Regions from separate parts of the Desulfosporosinus sp. Tol-M2 genome, predicted to be linked through region 1. Evidence: predicted binding sites of a transcription regulator. Region 1 holds the regulator's gene; each other region holds the start of a gene.
The links. Region 1 encodes LexA, which represses DNA repair genes until DNA is damaged. Its sites were predicted from a motif close to CNAACANNTGTTNG; they were not measured.

Region 1 (7,239 bases):
AAAAGCATAATCCGTTATTTATTTGAACTAGTTGAAATCATTCTGATTGCTTTTGCCCTTTCCTGGGTATTGCGCACCTATGTTATTGAAGCTCGCAAAATCCCTACCGGTTCAATGCTGCCGACGATTCAACTGGAAGACCGGGTCATTGTAGATAAGTTTTTCTTCAAACACTTTGACCACATTGATCATGGAGATATCATAGTCTTTCATCCGCCGCCGAGTGCTCACGCAACTGAGGACTTTATTAAAAGAGTAGTTGGTTTGGCCGGAGATAAAGTAGAAATACGCGATCACACTACTTATGTAAACAATCAACCCCTTTATGAACCTTATGTCTTGGAAAAATCAATAAATAATTTCGGGCCGCTCGTTGTTCCGGCTGATACAGTATTCGTTATGGGGGATAATCGTAACAATAGTGCTGATTCAAGGGAGTGGGGCATTTTGTCTGCCCAAAATATAACCGGCCGAACTCTATTTCGCTATTGGCCTTTGGATCAAATAGGTGCCCTTGCCCGTTAGGCGGGGGCTTTTTTCTTTTTTTTAAGCATATGCTCTATAGGGAGGGCATTTAATCCAATTTCTTTAATTGCTTAAGTTGCTTAATTGGGAGGATGGTGCTTGTGGAAGATCATAAACTAAGGGTCGTTCTTTTATTTGGCGGTCGTTCAGGAGAACATGAAGTTTCTTTAAATTCAGCCCAGTCGATCTTCAAAGCGATTGACCGAACTCGCTATCAGGTAGAAACGATCGGGATTAATAAACAAGGCCAATGGTTTTGGGGCCTTCTTCCTGAAGCTCTGATAAAAGAAGGTTTTCCCCCGGCTGACCGGACACACCAGGTTACGCTGGTCATTGATCCAACAAACCCGCATTTTAGAGCCTTAGACGGCCAAACGCTGCCAAACCAAGGACAAATTGACCTTATTTTCCCGGTACTCCATGGTCCGTATGGGGAAGATGGAACCCTCCAGGGATTACTGGAGATGGCAAATGTACCTTATGTAGGTTCCGGGGTTTTAGGGTCCTCTCTTGGGATGGACAAAGATCGGATGAAGGCCGTCTTCCGTGAGAAAGATCTACCCCAAGCCCGCTATCTGACCTTACTACGTTCAGACTTACTTCGTGGACGGGAAACCTGCCTTAATGAAATTGAAGCAAAGATAGGTTACCCTTGTTTTATTAAGCCTGCCAATCTAGGGTCCAGTGTGGGGATATCCAAAGCGCACAGCCGTAAAGAGTTATTGGATGCTTTGAATGTTGCTGCCATATTTGACCGTAAAATTGTTGTCGAAGAAAATATTAACGGCCAAGAAATTGAAGTCGCCGTTCTGGGAAATGATTCTCCCCAAGCCTCAATTCCTGGAGAAGTTAAACCGGCACAAGAATTTTATACTTACGATGCAAAGTATTCTGATATTGGCTCCAGCGTAATAATTCCAGCGCCTCTCGATGAAGCCTTAATCGCACGTCTTCAGGAAATGGCAATTGAAGCTTTCCGTGCCGTAGAGGCTAGCGGGCTGAGTCGGGTCGATTTCTTTGTAACTCCCCAAAACGAAATTTTCCTTAATGAAATAAATACCTTGCCGGGATTTACAGAAATTTCAATGTACCCTAAGCTTTGGGAGGCGTCAGGAATTCCGTATTCTGAATTAATCGACCGTTTAATTTCCTTTGGGTTGGAACGTTTTTTGGATAAACAAAACAGTAAAATTTCTCAAGATTAGACAAAATAGACTTGCATCCTGACTGACTTTTTTCTTGAATGTGCCTTAATTTGCAGGGCGAACAAAAAGAGGAGCATTGATGGCAACATCCATCTGCTCCCCTTTTTTATCTAAAAACATTTGCCTGCGCATACAATGAAGCATCAAGGTAATTGCTCTTTCTGTTCAACCGTCATATTAAATTTTACTTTCATACCCCCACTCTCCTTCCCTCACTCAAACACGATTGTTAATACGGCCGTTGCTAAGATTCTAATGGGGAATTATCAATTAGAGCATTAACCTAACATTCTTAGGTATTTCTAGGATTATTGGTTATTTTATTTTTACTGAAGATTACGAAAAACTCCAATAACTTTCCCTAAAATCGAGACATCCTGGGAATATATCGGTTCCATCGATGAGTTCTCCGGCTGAAGTCGAATAAGAGTTCTTTCTTTAAAAAAGCGCTTGACCGTAGCTTCATCTTCAATTAAAGCGACAACGATTTCACCGTTTCGGGCTACATTCTGTTGACGGACAACAATAAAATCTCCATCGAAAATTCCAGCATCAATCATACTTTCCCCCTGAACTTTAAGCATGAAAACGTTATCCTGGCGAACAAGATCGGCAGGAAGGGGAAAGGTTCCTTCAATGTTTTCCACGGCTAGAATAGGCTGCCCGGCAGCGACACGGCCGACAACGGGTATATGAACGACTTTTTTGCCCTCGAGTACGTCACTCGAACTATCCAAAATCTCGATCGCCCGAGGTTTTGTGGGATCACGCCGAATATATCCTTTGTCCTCTAACGTCTGCAGATGGCCATGTACTGTAGAGCTGGACAGCAACCCGACAGCTTCGCCAATTTCCCGTACGGCCGGCGGATATCCTTTTTTTCGTATTTCTTGTTTTATGAATTCTAGAATTTTCGTTTGCCGCAGTGATAAATCCGGGTACATAATCTCACACCCCCATCTTTTAACAAATATTTTATCATTTATCGAAATAAAATACAAACAAATGTTCGTAGAATTAGAAAGAAATATTTTAATTAGGGAGAGGGGACCATGAAAATTCCATCGAAGCTAAAACGAATACTTGCTCAGTTGGGGTTACTCATTATTGCAGCCCTAATAGCATGGCAGGAACTTCACCGTCCTCCCACTATTCCGTCGGATGTCTATCCATATTTAACTTCTCTGTCACCGGCTTTAGTGAAGCAGTGTATTAATGAAAATCGAACGTCTCCAACAATTGTCTTAGAGGAATTATTAGCTATACGCTCGACACTCCCTGAAGGAGAAGGACTACCGCTAATAGATCAGCTTAAAGGCTCTGTTCCTTTTTCGGATTTAGACTGGGGAGCAATCCCGCAAAAAAATCAAAAGATTGTTCAAAGGCATTGGGAAATTCTCAGAAAATATACTTATTACCAGCCCGGCAAGTATAGATTTCCCGTTATTGGAAAAACGTGGTTTGAAGATAGTTTCGGTGCGGATCGTGAAGGGGGTAAACGCAGACATGAGGGGACCGACCTTTTTAGCAAAGAAGGAACTCCCATTGTCAGTATTTGTAGAGGGAGAGTTGAACAATTAGGGTGGAACCGCTTGGGTGGAGAACGTGTCGGGATACGCGGGGATGATGGGAACTACTATTATTACGCTCACCTCCAATATATTTCTCCGGCGCTTGTAAAAGGGCAACAAGTTCAAGCAGGGGATCCCTTGGGCACCATGGGCCATACAGGAGATGCTTTAACGACGCCGGATCATCTTCATTTTGGCATTGAACTGCCAAACGGGCAATGGATCAATCCCTATCCCTTTTTGGCGGTATGGCAGTATTGGGGTGAGCATAGAGATGCTTAGTCTGATGATCTCCTGAGTTGATAAAACTTGCCCAAAGTCTTTAAATTCGTTATAATTACTTGATTTATGTTGATTGATTATTTGATTATGTTAACTATATTGATTATGTTGATATACTTTAAATTTCAGTATTTATTTATCATGTATTTATACGTATATTAAAGAAGGGTGAATTAGTGAAACATCTTGCGCATCGTTTTTTTCGCTCCAAATTACCTATACTAATTCTAATAATGACTGTTGGGATTTTTTCATATATCGGATTTCACTATCTGAATCCGACTAGAGCTAAGGAGCTTATTACTGGGGTGGCGGAAACTAAACCTGACTCCCTCACTTCCAATATCCCCCCATCAGTTAAGGAACTCTCAACGCAAGATGAAAGTTACATACTTATTGATCCTCAAACGACTAAAATTCTAAAATCAAACAATGCCGACAGACAGCGTGCGCCTGCCAGTACGACAAAACTCCTCACCGGGCTGATCGCGCTGAAGACCCTGCAAGAAACAGATATCGTACGTGTTGGCCCTGAAGTGAATATTGAAGGGTCACAGCTCGGTCTCAGTCCTGGGGCTGAAATATCGGTCCAAGACCTCTTAACGGCCCTCTATGTGCACAGCTCCAATGATGCCGCTGCAGCCCTGGCCGTAAAAATCAGTGGTTCAATCCCGGCCTTTGCGGAAGAAATGAACAAATATGCAGCCTCTCTAGGCTGTCAGCATAGCCACTTTATGAACCCTCATGGAATGCCCGACCCTGAACATTATACTACCGCTAATGACCTCGCTAAAATTTCAAGTGTATTTCTCAAAAATGAAAGTCTTATGAAATATGTCAAAAAACCTCGCGCCCAAATTCAATGGAAAGATGCCCGGGGTGTGCTTCATAAAGCCGAGTTTGAGAATACGAATCGTCTTTTGGGGAACTATCCCGGAGACGAAGGTCTGAAAACCGGTACTACTACGGAGGCTGCGCAGTGCCTTGTATCCTTTGTCACAAGACCGGACGGAGATTTATTACTCGTCTTATTGGGGAGTAAGAATCGCTACGACGACACCATCAAGTTATTGGATGAAGGATGGGCAGCTCAGCGCTCAGAGGCGGCACTTCGAGAGTTGGCGAAAGACCCTCAATCGCTAATTTTGAGTCCGGGAATATTTTAATATTATCAAGGCAAATGAATAATCTAATCCATCAAAAAATCCGGAGGATAAGACCTTGAGTAAGTTTAGTAATGAATGTGTTTTAGAAGATCGGCCATGTACTGAATGCGGCGAATGTGATCTTTGTGATCTGGATCCTGGTAAACTATGTGATAATTGCTGTCAATGTCTTGAATTTCCAGATGGGGATTTTGCAAAAATTATGATCGACGATATACTGTTGAATACGGATATGCCAACAACTTCCCGCCAGAAAGGGAAGGGTAACCAGTGAAGATAAAATCAGAATCAGAGATATTGAAACGTTTAATCGAAGTGGCCAAAATCCTCAATCTTTATTTCTCTATGGAAAGTTTCGATCGGCGGGTTAATTCTATTGATTCCTGCAATGATGGTGTTTATGGTTTGGGCAAATTCCACGATAAAGGTGTTTAGTCTTGATTTAGTTAAACTCGGGTCATAGGTCAGTTTACTGTTTAAAAAATTATTTAGATGGAATTCCTTGCTCAAAAAGTATTCATCAAATTTTTCTTCAATTATGGCAGGCCCAAAGATAGCAGCCTCCCGGCAGATATATAACCGGCACAGGGGCGTCATAGCATCCCTTGGTAAAACACAACCTAAGTTACTTACAAAAGGACAGCGGTCCAAGCCAACCTTCATTTCTACCATAATTCCGTTATAACCCTTGATTATCCGGCCTTTTTTCAATGTAAACTCATAAATATCGGGGTAATAAAGATTTAAAAATACTAAATCGAAAAGACAAAGTTCCGGTTCGTAGGAACAGCAGCCGATTCCTTTACTTTCATACTTTGTATGCCGGTAACAAACAGCACAAAGGTTAGTACAAACACTTGGACGCAAGGGGTCATTAATAATTTTAAACTCCGCTAACATCAGTAAATTCCTCCTTTTTACCCCTTGTACATTTTCGAAGAGAAAAATATTAATACAACTATTCTAACATAAGATCAAATTACAATCAGAACTACAGAAACGTTATCTACTCCTAAGAGTATACCAGTTTTTAATAAGTTCAGGTGGCTTTGCCTTACTTTTTACCAATGCCGTCATAATGGCAACCCGTATCCGCTTCTGCAAGAGGTGCGGATGTCCTCCCGGAGGAAAATGTCAGATGCCTGGATATCCATATGCCTCTTGACTTGTTTTATTAAGTATGCTCATTGTTATATTATAAGATAAGCTATCAACCAAGATTATTAGAAGCATTCTCAAAGGAACTGGAGGGAAAAGCAATGGCAACCAATGATATGGTAGAAATACGCTGGCACGGCCGGGGCGGACAAGGAGCCAAAATGGCCTGTCTGCTGCTGGCGGATGTGGCCGGTATAGAAGGTAAATTCGTGCAGGGGTTTCCTGAGTATGGACCGGAACGGATGGGAGCCCCTATTACGGCTTATAATCGCATCAGTGAAAAACGGTGTACGATTCATTCCAACATTTACTATCCGGACTATGTGGTCGTGGTAGATGAAAGTCTGCTGGACAGTGTCGACGTTACCGGAGGACTGAAAGAGGGCGGTGCAATAATCATTAATACTCCCCGCTCTCCCCAGGAGATGCGTCCCCGGCTGCGGGGATGGACCGGAAAAGTCTGTACCTTAGATGCCCGCCGCATTTCGGAAGAGATTCTAGGCAGAAACTTCCCGAATACCCCTATGCTGGCCGCTACGGTTAAGGTGAGCGGCGTTTTGGAAACCGAGCATTTTTTAGCGGATATAGAAGAATCCTTTAAACATAAATTTGCTGCCAAACCTCAGGTTATCGAGGGGAACATGGCAACACTGAAAAAATCCATGGAGGAGGTACAGGTAGGATGATTTATGCGAAGGATATCAACGAACGTACCCCTTGGCAGGATCTGACCCCCGGCGGGGAGATCTACGAACCGGGAACCGCACGGGCTTTCAATACTGGTACTTGGCGGACCGACACGCCCATTTTTCACGAGGAAGCATGTAAACACTGTATGCTTTGTATTCCCTTCTGCCCGGACAGTGCTATTCCGGTGAAGGACGGGAAACGTCTGGACTTCGATTATATGCACTGCAAGGGCTGCGGCATATGTGAGGACGTGTGTCCCTTCCCGGCGATTACAATGATGACTGGAGGTGCAGCGATATGAGCAACTGTCTTACCGGCAACGAGGCTGTAGCTTATGCCATGAAGCAGATAAATCCTGATGTCATGGGAGCGTTCCCGATCACTCCCTCCACAGAAATTCCTGAATACTTCGCCCAGTATGTGGCTAACGGCGAGGTTAATACTGAATACGTAACCACGGAGTCTGAGCACAGTTCCATGTCCGTGTGCCTTGCGGCGCAAGCTGCCGGAGCCAGAACCGTCTGCGCTACTTCATCCTGCGGACTGGCACTGATGTACGAGCTTTTATACGTGGCGGCTTCATGCCGTCAGCCTGTTACTCTGGCCTGTGTCAACCGGGCCCTTTCAGGGCCAATTAACATT
Region 2 (7,239 bases), on a different contig from region 1:
CCTTTTCTTGCTTTCAGATGCCGAATGGGCATTTTCAATAATCCGTTTTGCCTCTTCTTCTGCGGATCCAATGCTTTTTTCTGCAGTATTTTTCCGAAACAGCCAACCGACAAAGACACCCAAACCTAACCCTACTAAAATCGCAACTAAACCAGTAAAAAATAACTGCAGCACACGTGCACACCTCCTTTTTTTTCTATTATCCCATTAAAAAAACTGGTTTTCAAAACCAGTCACATTAAGCATAACCTTAAAGACGGGAGTCCTCCCCCGTTTCCTACAACTCTCGTAAGTCAAAAAACCGTATATTTTAGCTGACTACTACGAAATCTATAAGAAAACCTTTTAAGGTTAAAATCTTAACAAAGACAGACCTCTACTCCGATTTTAATATCATTTGCAAATAATGTCAAGCTTGTCTTGTCCTAAACGGGTGCATTTTATACACTTGGGTCTACTGTACCATCGCCCCCATTATTAATGGTTTGAATCTGAAAGAGTGCGTTCTTCACCATATCAGAGGGATACCCACGTTGAACAAGCTTCCGGGCAACTTTTTGCTGAAGCAATAATTCACGTGGCAGTGACTTCTTAGTTCTATCCTGATGAATTTTTTGATCCCAACGCTTACCCTCTTCTACCCACCATCGTTTGGCAAGAGTTAAACACTGCTGAAACTCAGCATCGCTGGAATACGTTAGTCTCAACGCTTGCTCAACCACTTGGGGTACTAACCCTCGATTTTGCAAATCCCGGAGAACCCTTCGTCGTGAATAACGTTTAAGTCGGTTTTTCGAAACCGTCAAAGCCAGTTCCTGGTCGTTGAGGTAACCCAATTCCTCCATTTTTTCCAGCACTTCATGAACTTCCAAGCTTTCATAGCCCTTTTCCATGAGACGGGTTTCTAATTCATAATGGGTCAGAGCCCGGCGTGATAAATAATTCAGTGCCACTTCCCGGGCGCTTTTATGGGTTTTAGAGCTCAAGCGAACCATCATCTTCCACTGCTTCGGTTGTGTCTGCTAATGTGTTGATACTCGCCCGGATCAATAGTTCCAGTTTGTCGGCCATCTCCGGATGCAGCTTGAGGTATTCTTTGACGTTCTCCCGGCCCTGCCCTAACCGTTCTCCGTTAAAAGAGTACCAAGCCCCTGCCTTGGTAACAACTTCCATTTCAGTGCCAATATCCACGATACTTCCTTCACGGGAAATTCCTTCCCCGTACATAATGTCGAAGTCTGCCAATTTAAAGGGAGGCGCAACTTTATTCTTAACTACTTTGACCCGGGTTTTGTTTCCGATTATATCCTGCCCTTGTTTTATGGCTTCCTGCCGACGTATATCCATCCTGACCGTGGCATAGAACTTAAGCGCTCGTCCACCGGTGGTTGTCTCCGGACTACCAAACATAACGCCTATTTTTTCACGAATTTGATTAGTAAAAATTACACAAGTATTGCTCTTGCTAATAGAGCCTGTTAACTTTCGCAAGGCCTGAGACATGAGACGAGCATGCAAGCCGACATGATTGTCTCCCATTTCCCCCTCAATCTCGGCACGGGGAACCAAAGCAGCGACAGAGTCGATCACAATGACATCCACAGCGGCACTGCGCACAAGAGCCTCACAGATTTCCAACCCTTGTTCTCCCGTATCCGGCTGCGCAACAAGCAAATCTTCGATATTAACCCCCAGGGCCTTTGCATAGACAGGATCGAGAGCATGCTCGGCATCAATAAAAGCAGCCACTCCGCCCATTTTTTGGGCTTCTGCTATAATATGGAGCGCCACGGTTGTCTTACCCGATGACTCCGGTCCGAAAATTTCAATAACCCGCCCGCGCGGCACCCCTCCAACTCCTAGGGCCAGGTCTATCGCCAAGGAACCTGTCGGGATAACCTCAACAAACATTCCCGCTGTAGATTCCCCAAGTTTCATAATCGAACCTTTGCCAAACTGCTTCTCAATCTGAGCAAGGGCAATATCAAGTGCTTTCAGCTTATTCGTTTCAGCCATTCCGTTTCCTCCTCATATTGGTAAATAACGCATTTTCGCGTTTTGGCAAAACATCTGTTCGGTTTATTATAAATGTACCTCTCGATACTTGTCAATTTGTTTATGTTTCAACCGACAGTATAACCTGTTATGTGACAAACTTATTTGAGGTAAAGAGCTAACCCACCGGTTAGCTCTTTACCTCATCATGATATTATCAGGGTAAATGATTCTAAAGAAGCGTCTATTCAAATTCCTTTCTTAACTGGAAAAATCAGTGTTAACGGGCTTTGGCCGGTTCAATATTTACCCTGCGCCCTTTGATCATTGCCTTATGCATACAACTCAAAACTCTGGAAGCATATTCAGTTGGAACCTCGACAAACGTAAATTTATCATAAATATTTATCATGCCAATAATGTTGCCTGGTATGCCACTTTCATCTGCAATCCATCGAATGATATCCTGAGGGCGAATTTGTTGCACCCTGCCGATGTTCATAAAAAACCGTACCATTCCCTCTGCGGCTCCGGTGTTTTGAAAATGAATACCCTCTTGTTCTTTGTCTTCAAGGCGTTCTTCGGCATTCACTCCCTCGACCGCGAACTTTAAGGCAGCTGCTGCCACATCAGTGGAATCGTATTCCTCGAGCAACTCACCGACAATCGCCCGATAATTTCCCAAACGGTTACTTTGGATTAGTTTCAGGAGTTGATTCTTCAGATTTTCCGCCTGACGTTCACTGATGTCAGCCAGTGACGGAAGTTCCTGGCGACGGATTCTAGTCTTAATAAGATTTTCAATCAATCGAAGCTGCCGGTATTCCTTCGGTGAAATCAGAGTTATGGCCACCCCTTTACGTCCAACCCGCCCGGTTCGTCCAATCCGGTGCACATAAGAAACCGGATCCTGCGGAATATCAAAGTTAAGGACATGGGTTACATTATTTATATCCAAGCCCCGGGCCGCAACATCGGTTGCTATCAATAATTCCGTCTTCCCGTCTCTGAATCGTTTCATGACCCGATCCCGTTGTTGTTGGCTCAAATCCCCATGTAACGCACCCGCAAAATATCCCCTGGCTTCCAGAGCTCCGACCAGTTCATCCACGCCACGTTTTGTGCGACAAAAAATAATTCCTTGCCCAATATCCTCCAGATCAATAATCCGGCACAAAGCATCGACTTTAATACTTTCCCTGGTCTCATAAAAAACCTGCTCAATTTGAGGCACGGTTAGTTCATCCCGGCTTACGGATACGGAACGAGGATTTGTCATATAAGTTTGAGCCAATTTACGAATTCCCGGCGGCATTGTTGCTGAGAAAAGCATAACTTGCCGACCTTCAGCGGGGACTTCCTTTAAAAGACTCTCAATATCATCAATAAAGCCCATATCCAGCATTTCATCCGCTTCGTCCAGTACCACTGTTTTCACACGTTGAAGACGAAGTGTACCCCGATTTAAATGATCTAATAACCGTCCCGGAGTTCCAACGACCACCTGATATCCCATACGCAAGGCACGAATCTGACGATCAATAGGCTGTCCGCCATAAATTGGCAGTAGTTTGACATGCCGATACTTTCCGATTTTGGCTATTTCCTCGGCAACCTGGATCGCCAGTTCACGCGTAGGGGTTACGATCAGCGCCTGGACCGCTTGGAATTTAGGATTTGCCTTTTCGATAATTGGAATTCCAAAGGCGGCTGTTTTCCCGGTCCCTGTCTGGGCTTGTCCAATAATGTCAAGGCCTTCCAGAGCCAGCGGGATAGCTTCTTCTTGAATTGGGGAAGGCTCTTCAAATCCCATTTCTGACAGAGCCTGTAAAACCTGCTTACATAATTGATTATCTCCAAAGGTTTGTAACCGTTCAACCATCACCTGATTGTATTCTCCTTTCGCTGTTTAACATATGCACTCGCACCCTATTAAGTGCCGCTTGAACGGTCAGCTGACGAACAGACTCCCGTTCTCCGTAAAGCTGAATTTTTTCTGCTTGAATACCTTCAGGCGCAGCTAAGCCAACGTAAACCAGACCTACCGGTTTCTGGGCACTGCCTCCGTCCGGACCCGCGATACCCGTAGTTGAAATAGCCAGATCCGATCCCGCTTTTGAGCGGATTCCTGCGGCCATTTCCTTAGCAACCTCTTCACTCACAGCACCATATTTATTAAGGCTTTCTGCACTTACCCCCAGTAAGCCTTGCTTTAGTGAATTAGCATAACTAACGACCCCACCCAGATAAAATTCGGAACTGCCCGGTTCTTGAGTAAGGGCAGCACCCAGTAACCCTCCGGTACACGACTCTGCCGTTGCAATAGTTAACTGTTCGTTTTTCAACAGTTGTCCTACTATGCCAATCATGGTTTCCTGATCCCGGCCAAATACTTTGTTTCCTAACCGCCGTCGAATTTCTTCTTCTGTCCGATTTAAGACTTCTTCAGCCTCCTCGCTTATTTTCGAGCTTCTCACCACCAAGCGAATGTGCATTTCAGCCCGTTTGGCAAGTAAGGCCATAGACAAGTTTGGCAGGCCCATCAAATCAGCCAGTACTTCCTCAATTGCCGATTCTCCCATACCAAACACCTTCAGGACGCGTTCGTTCATCCTTTCGACATCCGGTTCGATTTTTTGCTGCAGCACCGGCCAAACATAATTATCGAACATCGGGGTCATTTCGAACGGAGGACCCGGCAATATAATAACGGTTTTACCGTTTTTTTCAATGATGGCGCCAGGAGCTGTTCCTATGTGATTTGGCAAGATTTTTGAACCCTTGGGAAAATAGGCTTGTTTCTCATTGTTCAAAGGCATAGGAGCTTTGCGGCGACCAAAGAACTGTTTAATATGTTCTAAACTGGAGGGGTCCAACTCCATCTTAAGATCCAGGACTTTGGCGACAAGTTCCTTCGTCAAATCATCAACCGTCGGACCTAATCCTCCGGTTGTCACGAGGAGATCTGTTCGCCCAATCGCCTGACGCAAAACCTGCTCCAAACGTTCGGGGTTGTCCCCGATCGTCGTATGATAATCTACTTCAATGCCCAAAGCGGACAGTTTTCCTGTCAAGAAGTGAGCACTCGTATTGAGAGTTTCGCCCAGTAATAGTTCAGTCCCGGTAGAGACAATTTCAGCCTTCATACAGTTTATCACCCTCCTAATATCAACGCAAATCTTCAACTATTATACACCAGTATACACCTGATTAGTTATTTCTCGCTAAACCCATTACTAATCTTTCCCTCAGGGCAAAAAAAATAAACCCCTAAGAGAGGTTCAGACCGCAAGAGCTTCATTTTGTAAAAATATTCGCAAAGTATCTCCACTCAAGGTTTCCTCATCCGCCAAAATCTCGGCAATCCTCAGCAAGACATCTTTATCGTTCTTAATGGTCTTCTTCGTTCGTTGTTCGAGATCAGCCAAGATAGCGCGCGTCACAGGTTGGCGCTGTTCGGCGCTCAAGAGGGAAACATCTGTAACCCCTAAAGAAGACATCCCGGCAAGAAGCAGCTTTTCCACAAGATTCAGAGCTAGTTCATAATCCCCCATAGCGCCTGTACTCCTCATGCCCAGAATCTCCTCCTCCGCCAGTGCCCCTGCCAAAGCCACCATAATCTGCTCTTCCAACATCACCTGGGTATACAGATATAAATCGTCCTCCGGGTAATGACGTACATATCCCAAAGCGTTTCCCCGTGAACGGATGGAAATCTGAGCAACCGAGTTAGGTCGGACCTTTTCCGCAAGCAAGGCATGTCCACTCTCATGGATGGCTATACGCTTTAATTCCTCTGCAGATGGTTTTCGATCAAGTTTCTCTCCCAACATCACTTTCTGAACTGCTTCATGAAAATGATGTTCATTAATTTCCCTCGCCCCTTCACGCAGGGCAAAAATCGCCGCCTCATTTGTTACACTCTCTAAATGAGCTCCTGAAAAACCGAAGGTTTCGTGGGCGATTTCTTCCAGATTAACCTCTTTGGCTAACGGTTTATTTTTCGTGTGGATTTTTAAAATTGCCACTCGACCTTCTTTATCCGGTAGATCAACTTTAACCTGCCGGTCAAAACGTCCCGGTCGAAGTAAAGCTGTATCCAAGGCTTCCGGGCGGTTCGTTGCTGCCATTACTAAGATAGGGAACCCCGGCTCCGCCTTTAAACCGTCCATTTCAACTAATAGTTGATTAAGGGTTTGGTCATACTCATGATGGGAAACGTTACTGCCCCGCTTAGCCCCTAAAATATCCATCTCATCAATGAAAATTATCGCACTCTTTTTCTTTTCCTTCCGGACCATTTCCCGTGCTCTGCGAAACAGGCCGCGTACCCGTTCCGCTCCTACTCCCGCATACATCTCGACAAATTCACTGCCGGATACCGATAGGAAAGCCGAATTGGTGTACCTGGCTGCAGCTTTGGCTAATAACGTTTTCCCTGTGCCCGTCGGACCAGACAACAATATTCCTTTCAACGGACGAATCCCTAAGGCCTTCATCCGATCAGAGTAAAGTAAAAAATCCAACGCTTCCTGAAGTTCCTTTTTCGCGACGCTCTGTCCCCCGATGTCCTCAAAATTGATTGCCGTGGTGGCTATGGACACCCCATTGCCATTTTTTAAAACTTGACGTGAGAGAACAAATGTCCAAACTAAATAAGCCCCCACAAGGAGCAACCCAATGGGAAGCACGTTGTATCCCATGACCTGTAGAAAGGCGAAGACCCCTACCCCCAAGCCGATCAAGATATCCAGTTTCACGCTCTCCGCTCCTTTCTATTGTTTTTCAGTCGCTAAATATTTCACTTGCCCACGCCGTTCAATCACTTCCAGCAGTTGCGCATCACCTTGATTCAAGACCACGTAAATGGCATCATTGTCTATTTCCAATTCAAGCTGTATGCCTGCTTTTTCAGCTTGGTCTCTAGCCTTTTGTTCCATTTCCGTAAAATTACCCTGGGCAATTCCTTCTTGCAAGGCAAACTGCATTTGACCAAATACTTTCTTTAGAGCATCATTATTTTGGTCCAGGAAGCGAATCGGTACATTACCGGCCAATTTTTGGAGTGCAAGGCTAGCTTGACGAAGGTTCGTAAGCTTGTTTGTAACCACATCCAGCTCTTTCACGCCATTATTATTCACAACTTTTGCGGAAACGACGCCAGGGATTTGTTGACTTTGCCGCAAGACAGAAACATCCTGCCACTTTTTCTGATAGACAACTTTACCCCCCAGTAACAAGCCA
Region 3 (7,239 bases), on a different contig from region 1:
AAGTATCTGCATCTAACGGCATTTTGTAATTCATCAAAATTACCTCACCCAATAGAGTATAATTCAACAATAATCTCAATTCTCCTTTATGGAGGATCCTAAAGAAGGTATCCCAGCTACTGTCCTTGCGCGGATAGCAGCGGGGCTCGGGGTGTCGATTGAAAAGTTGCTGGGATAAAGCTAAGGTCCAGAGTCTTGTAGCAGGGGCCTTTATATTTTTATAAGACAAATTTCCCCTTATTTCGCTGGGGAGTTGTGAGATAATATGGCTGCGTTGTATTAATAATGGATTATCGGATATAAGCCTAACATGAAATGAATTAGAGAGGAGTCAGAGGGGTATGGATTGGCACCTATTGAACCTTATAGCCGTTATGATTGCGGCCGGATGTTTTGGGGGGCTAGTAAATTATTTTTATAGTAATGATGAAAAGGCGACTATATGGAAGTCGGTAATCTTGGGCTTAGGGGCTTCATTTTTAGTTCCGCTGTTTCTTAACATGATATCTAGTTCCTTGTTAGTAGATAGTAAGGAAGATCCGTATAAAATCTTTATCTTTATGGGATTTTGCTTGATAGCAGCAATTTCTTCAAAAGCATTTATCGGAACTATTTCTGATAAGGTAATGGAGGTAGCCAAGCAAGCCGAAAACAAAGCTATAGAGGCAAAGGAGCAAATCCAAAAAGTTAAAGAAATTGTCGATCCTATTGCAAATAAAGAAACTGAGCAGGATTATGCTGGAGAGCAGACTACTGATGAAATTGGATTATTTAGTATTGAATCACTAAAAGATGAATTACCTGATATTGAAGCTATAGGTGAACAGGAAAAAGCTGTTCTTCATGTATTTAATGAAGGGAAATATACTTACAGAACCCTTGCCGGCTTAAGTCAAGCTATAGGAATGAGTTCACCATCTACTCTCAAATTATTGACGGAATTGGAATCATTAGGTTATGTAGGTCAATTGAACAAAAACAATAGGTCGCTTTTTTATTTATCTGCGCAAGGTAGGAAACTTATCTCAACTTTGAGCGGGCATGTAAAATAAAGTAGTCCAAATTAATCAGTTGTTCTTAAAAGATTACAGTAGGCTAGTCATCATTGGATAATCTTCGTTTTCGACAAGACCGCCGGTAATAGAATGGAGACCGCTATTAAGAAACGCCGATCTAAAAATAGCCGAAGAACCGTACTTTTCCCGAATTATATCGACTGCACTGTCAACCTTACGTCGTTTATCGTAGTCCTTACCAAAGAGAGAGGTTTGAAAGAAATCATTCCGGCAGAGTTCAGATACGCGCAGTCCCATATGTCTTAGCGGTTGACCCTGCCAGAGTTCATCGAATAGCTCACAGGCGATTTCCCAAATTTCATCCGTACAATCAGTCGAGTTAAAGAGCTTTCTTTGGTGGGAGCAATCGTGAAATTCATTCGTTCGAAAGGAGACGGATACTAAACGAGCTAACACATTAGCCTGACGCAGCCGGGTACCTACAGATTCGACGAGGGAAAGCAGTACGAGGTGGGCATTATTGCGATCCTCCACGTCAAAGGGCATGGTCGTAGAATTCCCCATACCCTTTACTTCAATGGTGCCACCGGGTCGAACCGGAGAATAGTCTATGCCGTTGGCATAGTTCCAGACTAACACGCCATGTGATTTTAAAAATAGTTTAATTATCTTTAAGTTAAAATTTGCGAGTTCTCCAATCGTTTTAATACCTCTGGATCTCAGCTTTTTAGAGGTTGCCCTTCCGACCATAAAAAGTTCCTCAATAGGTAGGGGCCACATTTTTGCCGGTATTTCTTCAGGAAAGATAGTATGTACCATATCTGGTTTTTTAAGCTCTCCAGCCATTTTGGCTAATAGTTTATTCGTTGAGATTCCAATATTCACAGTAAAGCCCAGTTCATCTTTTATGCGCTCTTTTATCTCGTGGGCAGTTTTACCTGGATCGTTTGAAAGCAACTCCATTCCAGAAAAGTCCAGAAAACACTCATCAACGGAAAAACGTTGAACAGATGGGCTATATTCCTTAATAATCTCAACCATGGCATCGCTGCACTGACGATAAAGATCATAATGCGGGTGAACAATTATAAGGCTGGGACACTTTTGGCATGCCGAGTAAAGTGTTTCGCCTGTCACTATTTTAAATTTCTTAGCAGGGATTGATTTCGTCAGCACTATACCATGCCGTGTGGTTGGATCACCGCCGACAACCGACGGAACGGTCCGCAAATCGAGTGGATCGCCATGTTGGAGCCGGTATACAGCTTCCCAAGAGAGGAAAGCAGTATTTGCATCAATATGAAAAATGTATCGTTTAGCCATGATTTTTCACCGCCCGGAGATAGTGTACTCTGATTTTACCAGAACATGTGTTCTGTGTAAATAGAATATATTTGCGTTTGTCATACTGTGGGCAGCGTGTCAACACCTTCCGGTTGTAAGACAGAATCAGGTATGATATTATTAATTTGTAACATATTTTGGGAAAACCATAAGGAAAAGGGGGGTGGCTTATGGAAAATATCCTACCTTTTAATTTTCTTTACACCTATCAAGACTACTTAAGTTGGCCTTCAAATGAACGATGGGAAATAATTGACGGCATTGCTTACAACATGACACCCGCTCCATCGTCGAACCATCAGAGGATTGTTAGGGAACTTGCCACAAGCTTTAATAACTTCCTGAAAGGAAAAACATGCGAGATTTTCCCAGCACCCTTTGATGTTCGTCTCCCTTATCAAGGCGAGGATGAACATCTCGCTAGGACTGTAGTACAACCTGATCTTTCTCTAATCTGTAATAAGCACTTGATTGATCAACATGGCTGCAAAGGCTGCCCTGACCTAGTCATCGAAGTTACCTCACCCTCCACGATGCAGATAGATCTGAAAATAAAATTTCATTGTTATGAAATGGCTGGGGTTAAAGAATATTGGATCGTTCATCCTGAGGGAAAAACGATCGTTGTTTATGCCCTAGGTTCAGATGGCAAATACGGACGTCCTAATGTCTATACCTCTAACGACCAGCTTCCCGTAAAAGTTCTACCCGGCCTGATCATAAATCTCATCGAAATTTTCCAAGTTCTAACGGATTAACAAAAGCATAAGGCTTATCGTACTTTGATTATTTTTTGCAGTGGAATTATTGAGACCCAAATAGTGATTTCTCTGGCAGGATTTGCAGGGTATGCTTGTGCGCAAAAGATCGAATAATATTACCAGATTGAAGCGTAATAAAATCTTATGCCGACAGCGGCGAAGCAGGTCTGCTGTCTTTACAAAATAATCTCTAAGGAGGTTTAAGCTTTGGCTAAGACAACAAAACCAATGGTCCAACTTACACCAGAATTAGAAAAATTCAAGTATGAGGTAGCTCAAGAGATTGGGATTGCTAATCGAAAACACAAAGGCTTCCCCAACTCGCCGCAACAATAATCTATACGGAAGTGGGTCAGGTTTAACCTGACCCACTTCTGTTCGTAATCAGAACATCCCTATGCTGTCTTCAGCGTTTACTAGAACATCCCTGTGCCGTCTTCAGCGTTTCTTACCTCGTCGTACCTACTTCGTTTCAATGAGACCCCACTTCTATAAGTGCGGGTGGGTACTTCAGGTGGGGTAGAGTCCCCATCTGAAGCCTCGATGTTCAGCTTTAGCTGAACGAGTTCACTCGCATTCATTTCGTTCCTACCTCGTCGTAAATCAAGCCAAAGCGCAGCCCAACCAATGAATGAAATGAAATTGCAAAGGGAACCGTTTAAGCCAACCCCAAAGAATCACACCTTGAAAGCTTTGGTGACCGTGCAATTTCATGTGCATTCATTCCGTTCCCAGCCGTCTATTGCAAATAATGTTCATAATCTTTACGATCAATTCCAGGGTGTAGGCTGATTGCCAAGGCGCCGGCAATAATTTTAGCTGATGTCTTGATGAGATCATCGATTTCTTTTGGGGTAACCATCAGGTTTCCTTGGAAAGGGGAAAGCACATCATCGATAATTTTACTAAATGTTTCCGGTTTAATGCCCTTATAAAGTTTATATAACGACGGGCTGGTTATGAATTGTTGAAAAACCCCTTCGACCACATCATGGGCAATCACGGATGCATTGACAACAGTGGGGAGTCCGATGGCAATCACTTTACAGCCCACCGTTTCTTCGTTAATGCCGACCCGTGAATTTCCTACGCCCGAACCAGGATGAATACCGGTATCAGCGAGTTGAATACTTGTCCCAACACGTTCGAGTGAACCTGCTGCAAGGGCATCAATGGCAATGACCAAATCCGGCTTAACATGTTCGACGATACCACGTATGATTTCAGCGGTTTCAATTCCTGTGATTCCTAAAACGCCTGGGGCAAGGGCGCTTATTTTGCGCATATTACCTTTTAATTCATCGGGGGTGAGTTGAAAAAGATGACGGGTTACCATAGTTTTATTTATGACTTGCGGACCTAAGGCATCGGGTGTAGCATTCCAATTGCCCAATCCGATTATTAAAATGCCGGCATCTTCTTTAAGATTCATAAGTTCAATTAATTTGTCTGCTAATACGTTGGTAATATCGTCATGGACGATATGATTATTTGTTCGTATTTCAGGCGCATCAATGGTAATGTATTGGCCTTTGGGTTTATTGATTGCTTCAGCTCCTTGATCAGTTTGGACGGTAATTATGGTGACTTTAGCATGTTCGCATATTTGTTCATCCATTAGGACGCCGGGAATTTCTTCCCCGCTTTCCCCACGCAGAAGCTCATGGGCTTCAACTGCCAGATCAAGTTGAACATTGAGGTGGCGATATAGTTCTGATTTTTTCATGTTTTCTACTCCTTTGAATGCATTTAAAAAGTCACTGGTGCTAATAAAAGCTCCAGTGATTAGAGAGGAGAAACGAAAGGAAGAGTTGGATGGGGGAAGGGCATTCGATGATTCATATTATGTTCATCGGTTGCAAAATTAGTATTGGCTAAAACAAAAATGATATACAGGGAAAATTTAGGGGGGATTTTTTAATTGTTGTGGTATACTTATAGGTATTATATGATAATTATTCAATTATTGTGCTGTACAGCATAATAAGCTCTGCTATAATGTAGCATGGAGGGTTTATGCGGATTATTGCAGGTAAGATGCGGGGCCGTCAACTAAAGACGGTAGAAGGAATGCAGACGCGCCCGACCTCGGATAAAGTTAAGGGTGCTATTTTTAATGTTTTAGGGGATAAGGTCTTGGATGCGCGCGTATTAGACCTTTTTGCCGGAACCGGAAACTTGGCGATCGAAGCACTTTCTCGTGGCTCGCATGATGCGGTGCTGGTCGAAAAGAGTCGTGAAGCACATCAGGTGATCCGGAAAAACATTGAACAAATGGGAGTTAGCCATAAGACCAAACTTTTATTGTTGGATGCTATTAAGTATATAAACAGATACCCTGATGAAATTTTTGACCTTATTTTTCTTGATCCTCCTTATCGTGAGGGACTTGCGTTAAAGGTTATCTCGACTTTAAAGGAACACTCTTGTTTAGCATCAGACGGCGTTATTGTCGTTGAAACAGCTAAAGGCGAGGATCTGGATGGTGATATTTATCCGTTCGAAATTCGCAAAACGGGGGAATATGGTGACACTAAAGTGTGGTATTTACAGAGAATGGATGTATGAGGAGAGGAAGGATATAAGTGGAAAAAGATATTGCGGGTTTGCTCAATGAAGTGGAAGAAATTATCGATCACGGGACTAAGATCCCGATGACGGGGAAAGTATTGGTTGATGATACTGTGATCTTTGAATTACTGGATCGCGTACGTGCAGCCATGCCTGAGGAAATAACCAATGCTAAATGGGTTTTGAAAGAACGACAACGAATTTTGGACGAAGCACAAGTGGAAGCTCAGAAACTCGTGGATCAAGGAAAAACTTACGTCGATAAGATGGCCGTAGAAAATGAAGTAGTTAAGCAGGCCCAGATCTATGGAGAAGACATTGTCAGGCAGGCGCAAACATTTGCTCATGATGTAAAAATTGGGGCCGTTCAATATGCTGATGAAATGCTTGAGCATGTCGAACAGGGTTTGCACGAAACGCTTCAATCCCTGCGTAAAAATCGGGAGGAATTAAAGCGGTTAGCCAAAGAGGATCAGGAAATAACAGGTAAGTCTGAAAAAGAAAAAGGCGAGTAACCTCTCTTTAGATGATAATTGTCAACAATTACCCCGACTTTACAGGACCTTTCAGTGTTCTTTATCACCTGGATCTGGGTTGGCGTACTGACACGAGTATAGTAATAAGGGTCATGATACCTATAAACACAAAGGAACTTGCTTGCCAAGTATTCCAGAAAAGAACTGACGGACTTGGAACTTGAAGGGCAAGGGCCGAAGCGGGCACCTTCGCAAACAGGAGGAAGAATTGGCTTAGTCCCAGGGCAATGATTCCTTGAAGTGCTCGAGCAACCACGAATGGAAAGAAACGTAAATCGGTTTCGCTGATAAAACCGGCAACTTGGGCAAACACTGAAAGACCACTCCAACCCATGAGGAGGGCTAAAAGCGCCACTTGCTGATTAAGCTCGGAAAAAGCTTGGATTGTCCCCTGACATCCTAAGGTCATCTCAAAAAGACCATTAAAAAAAGATTGCAGAACAGGAACCGGAATTACCTTGATAACGATATGGAGCAGGGTTGCTAAATAGGCTGTAACATGCCAGATGTTTAATAGTCGGATGATCACTGAAAAAAAGGCCATAAAGCCTGCGACCATAAGCACGGTGGTTATACTCTGTTTGATGGCGCCACTAAGAACTAGCCCGAAAGCACGGTTGTCTTTGGATTGAGTGTCTTTCATCTCTTGCCATGCCCGCTTGAACGAAGGGAAAAGGATCAGGTGTCGGGGAGAAGGTGTAACACGGTAAAAACGAAAGAGGAAACCGACCAACAAATTGGCGAGATAAATAGAACTTGAAAGGATTATACCGAGTGTAGGTTTACCTAACATGCCGGAGGCGACAGCACCAAACATAAATCCTGGACTGGGGTTATTGGTAAAGGCTAAGAGGCGTTCCCCTTCTACACGTGTAATCTCTCCGGCTTGACGAAGTCGAGCGGTTAGTACGGCACCCATAGGAAAGCCGGACGTGTAGCCCATAGCCACAACAAAGGCTGCCTTGCCGGGAAGGCGAAAAACTGGGCGCATGAACGATTCCAGAAGAATTC

Region 2: a site for LexA is predicted at 2,064-2,077, ahead of recA (recombinase RecA). Genes of this name have one in related genera too.
Region 3: a site for LexA is predicted at 2,380-2,393, ahead of AC6I5A_RS08225 (DNA polymerase IV). Genes of this name have one in related genera too.

What each region holds. Positions count from the first base shown of each region.
Region 1 is NZ_JCAIJG010000059.1:28,602-35,840, reverse strand. Features, by position in the region: partial or broken gene lepB (signal peptidase I) at 1-525, shown strand, start outside; gene AC6I5A_RS04180 (D-alanine--D-alanine ligase family protein) at 618-1,730, shown strand; gene lexA (transcriptional repressor LexA) at 2,057-2,674, opposite strand; gene AC6I5A_RS04170 (M23 family metallopeptidase) at 2,783-3,583, shown strand; gene AC6I5A_RS04165 (D-alanyl-D-alanine carboxypeptidase family protein) at 3,760-4,749, shown strand; gene AC6I5A_RS04160 (hypothetical protein) at 4,805-5,023, shown strand; gene AC6I5A_RS04155 (hypothetical protein) at 5,056-5,649, opposite strand; partial or broken gene AC6I5A_RS04150 (amino acid permease) at 5,756-5,911, shown strand; gene AC6I5A_RS04145 (2-oxoacid:acceptor oxidoreductase subunit gamma family protein) at 6,009-6,593, shown strand; gene AC6I5A_RS04140 (4Fe-4S binding protein) at 6,590-6,898, shown strand; gene porA (pyruvate ferredoxin oxidoreductase) at 6,895-7,239, shown strand, end outside.
Region 2 is NZ_JCAIJG010000038.1:50,232-57,470, forward strand. Features, by position in the region: gene rny (ribonuclease Y) at 1-174, opposite strand, end outside; gene AC6I5A_RS02295 (regulatory protein RecX) at 441-995, opposite strand; gene recA (recombinase RecA) at 976-2,016, opposite strand; gene AC6I5A_RS02305 (DEAD/DEAH box helicase) at 2,276-3,880, opposite strand; gene AC6I5A_RS02310 (competence/damage-inducible protein A) at 3,870-5,141, opposite strand; gene AC6I5A_RS02315 (AAA family ATPase) at 5,277-6,755, opposite strand; gene AC6I5A_RS02320 (hypothetical protein) at 6,771-7,239, opposite strand, start outside.
Region 3 is NZ_JCAIJG010000112.1:16,266-23,504, reverse strand. Features, by position in the region: gene AC6I5A_RS08230 (YEATS-associated helix-containing protein) at 342-1,052, shown strand; gene AC6I5A_RS08225 (DNA polymerase IV) at 1,086-2,339, opposite strand; gene AC6I5A_RS08220 (Uma2 family endonuclease) at 2,531-3,118, shown strand; gene AC6I5A_RS08215 (small, acid-soluble spore protein, alpha/beta type) at 3,329-3,457, shown strand; gene gpr (GPR endopeptidase) at 3,861-4,847, opposite strand; gene rsmD (16S rRNA (guanine(966)-N(2))-methyltransferase RsmD) at 5,138-5,689, shown strand; gene AC6I5A_RS08200 (hypothetical protein) at 5,707-6,207, shown strand; gene ylbJ (sporulation integral membrane protein YlbJ) at 6,272-7,239, opposite strand, start outside.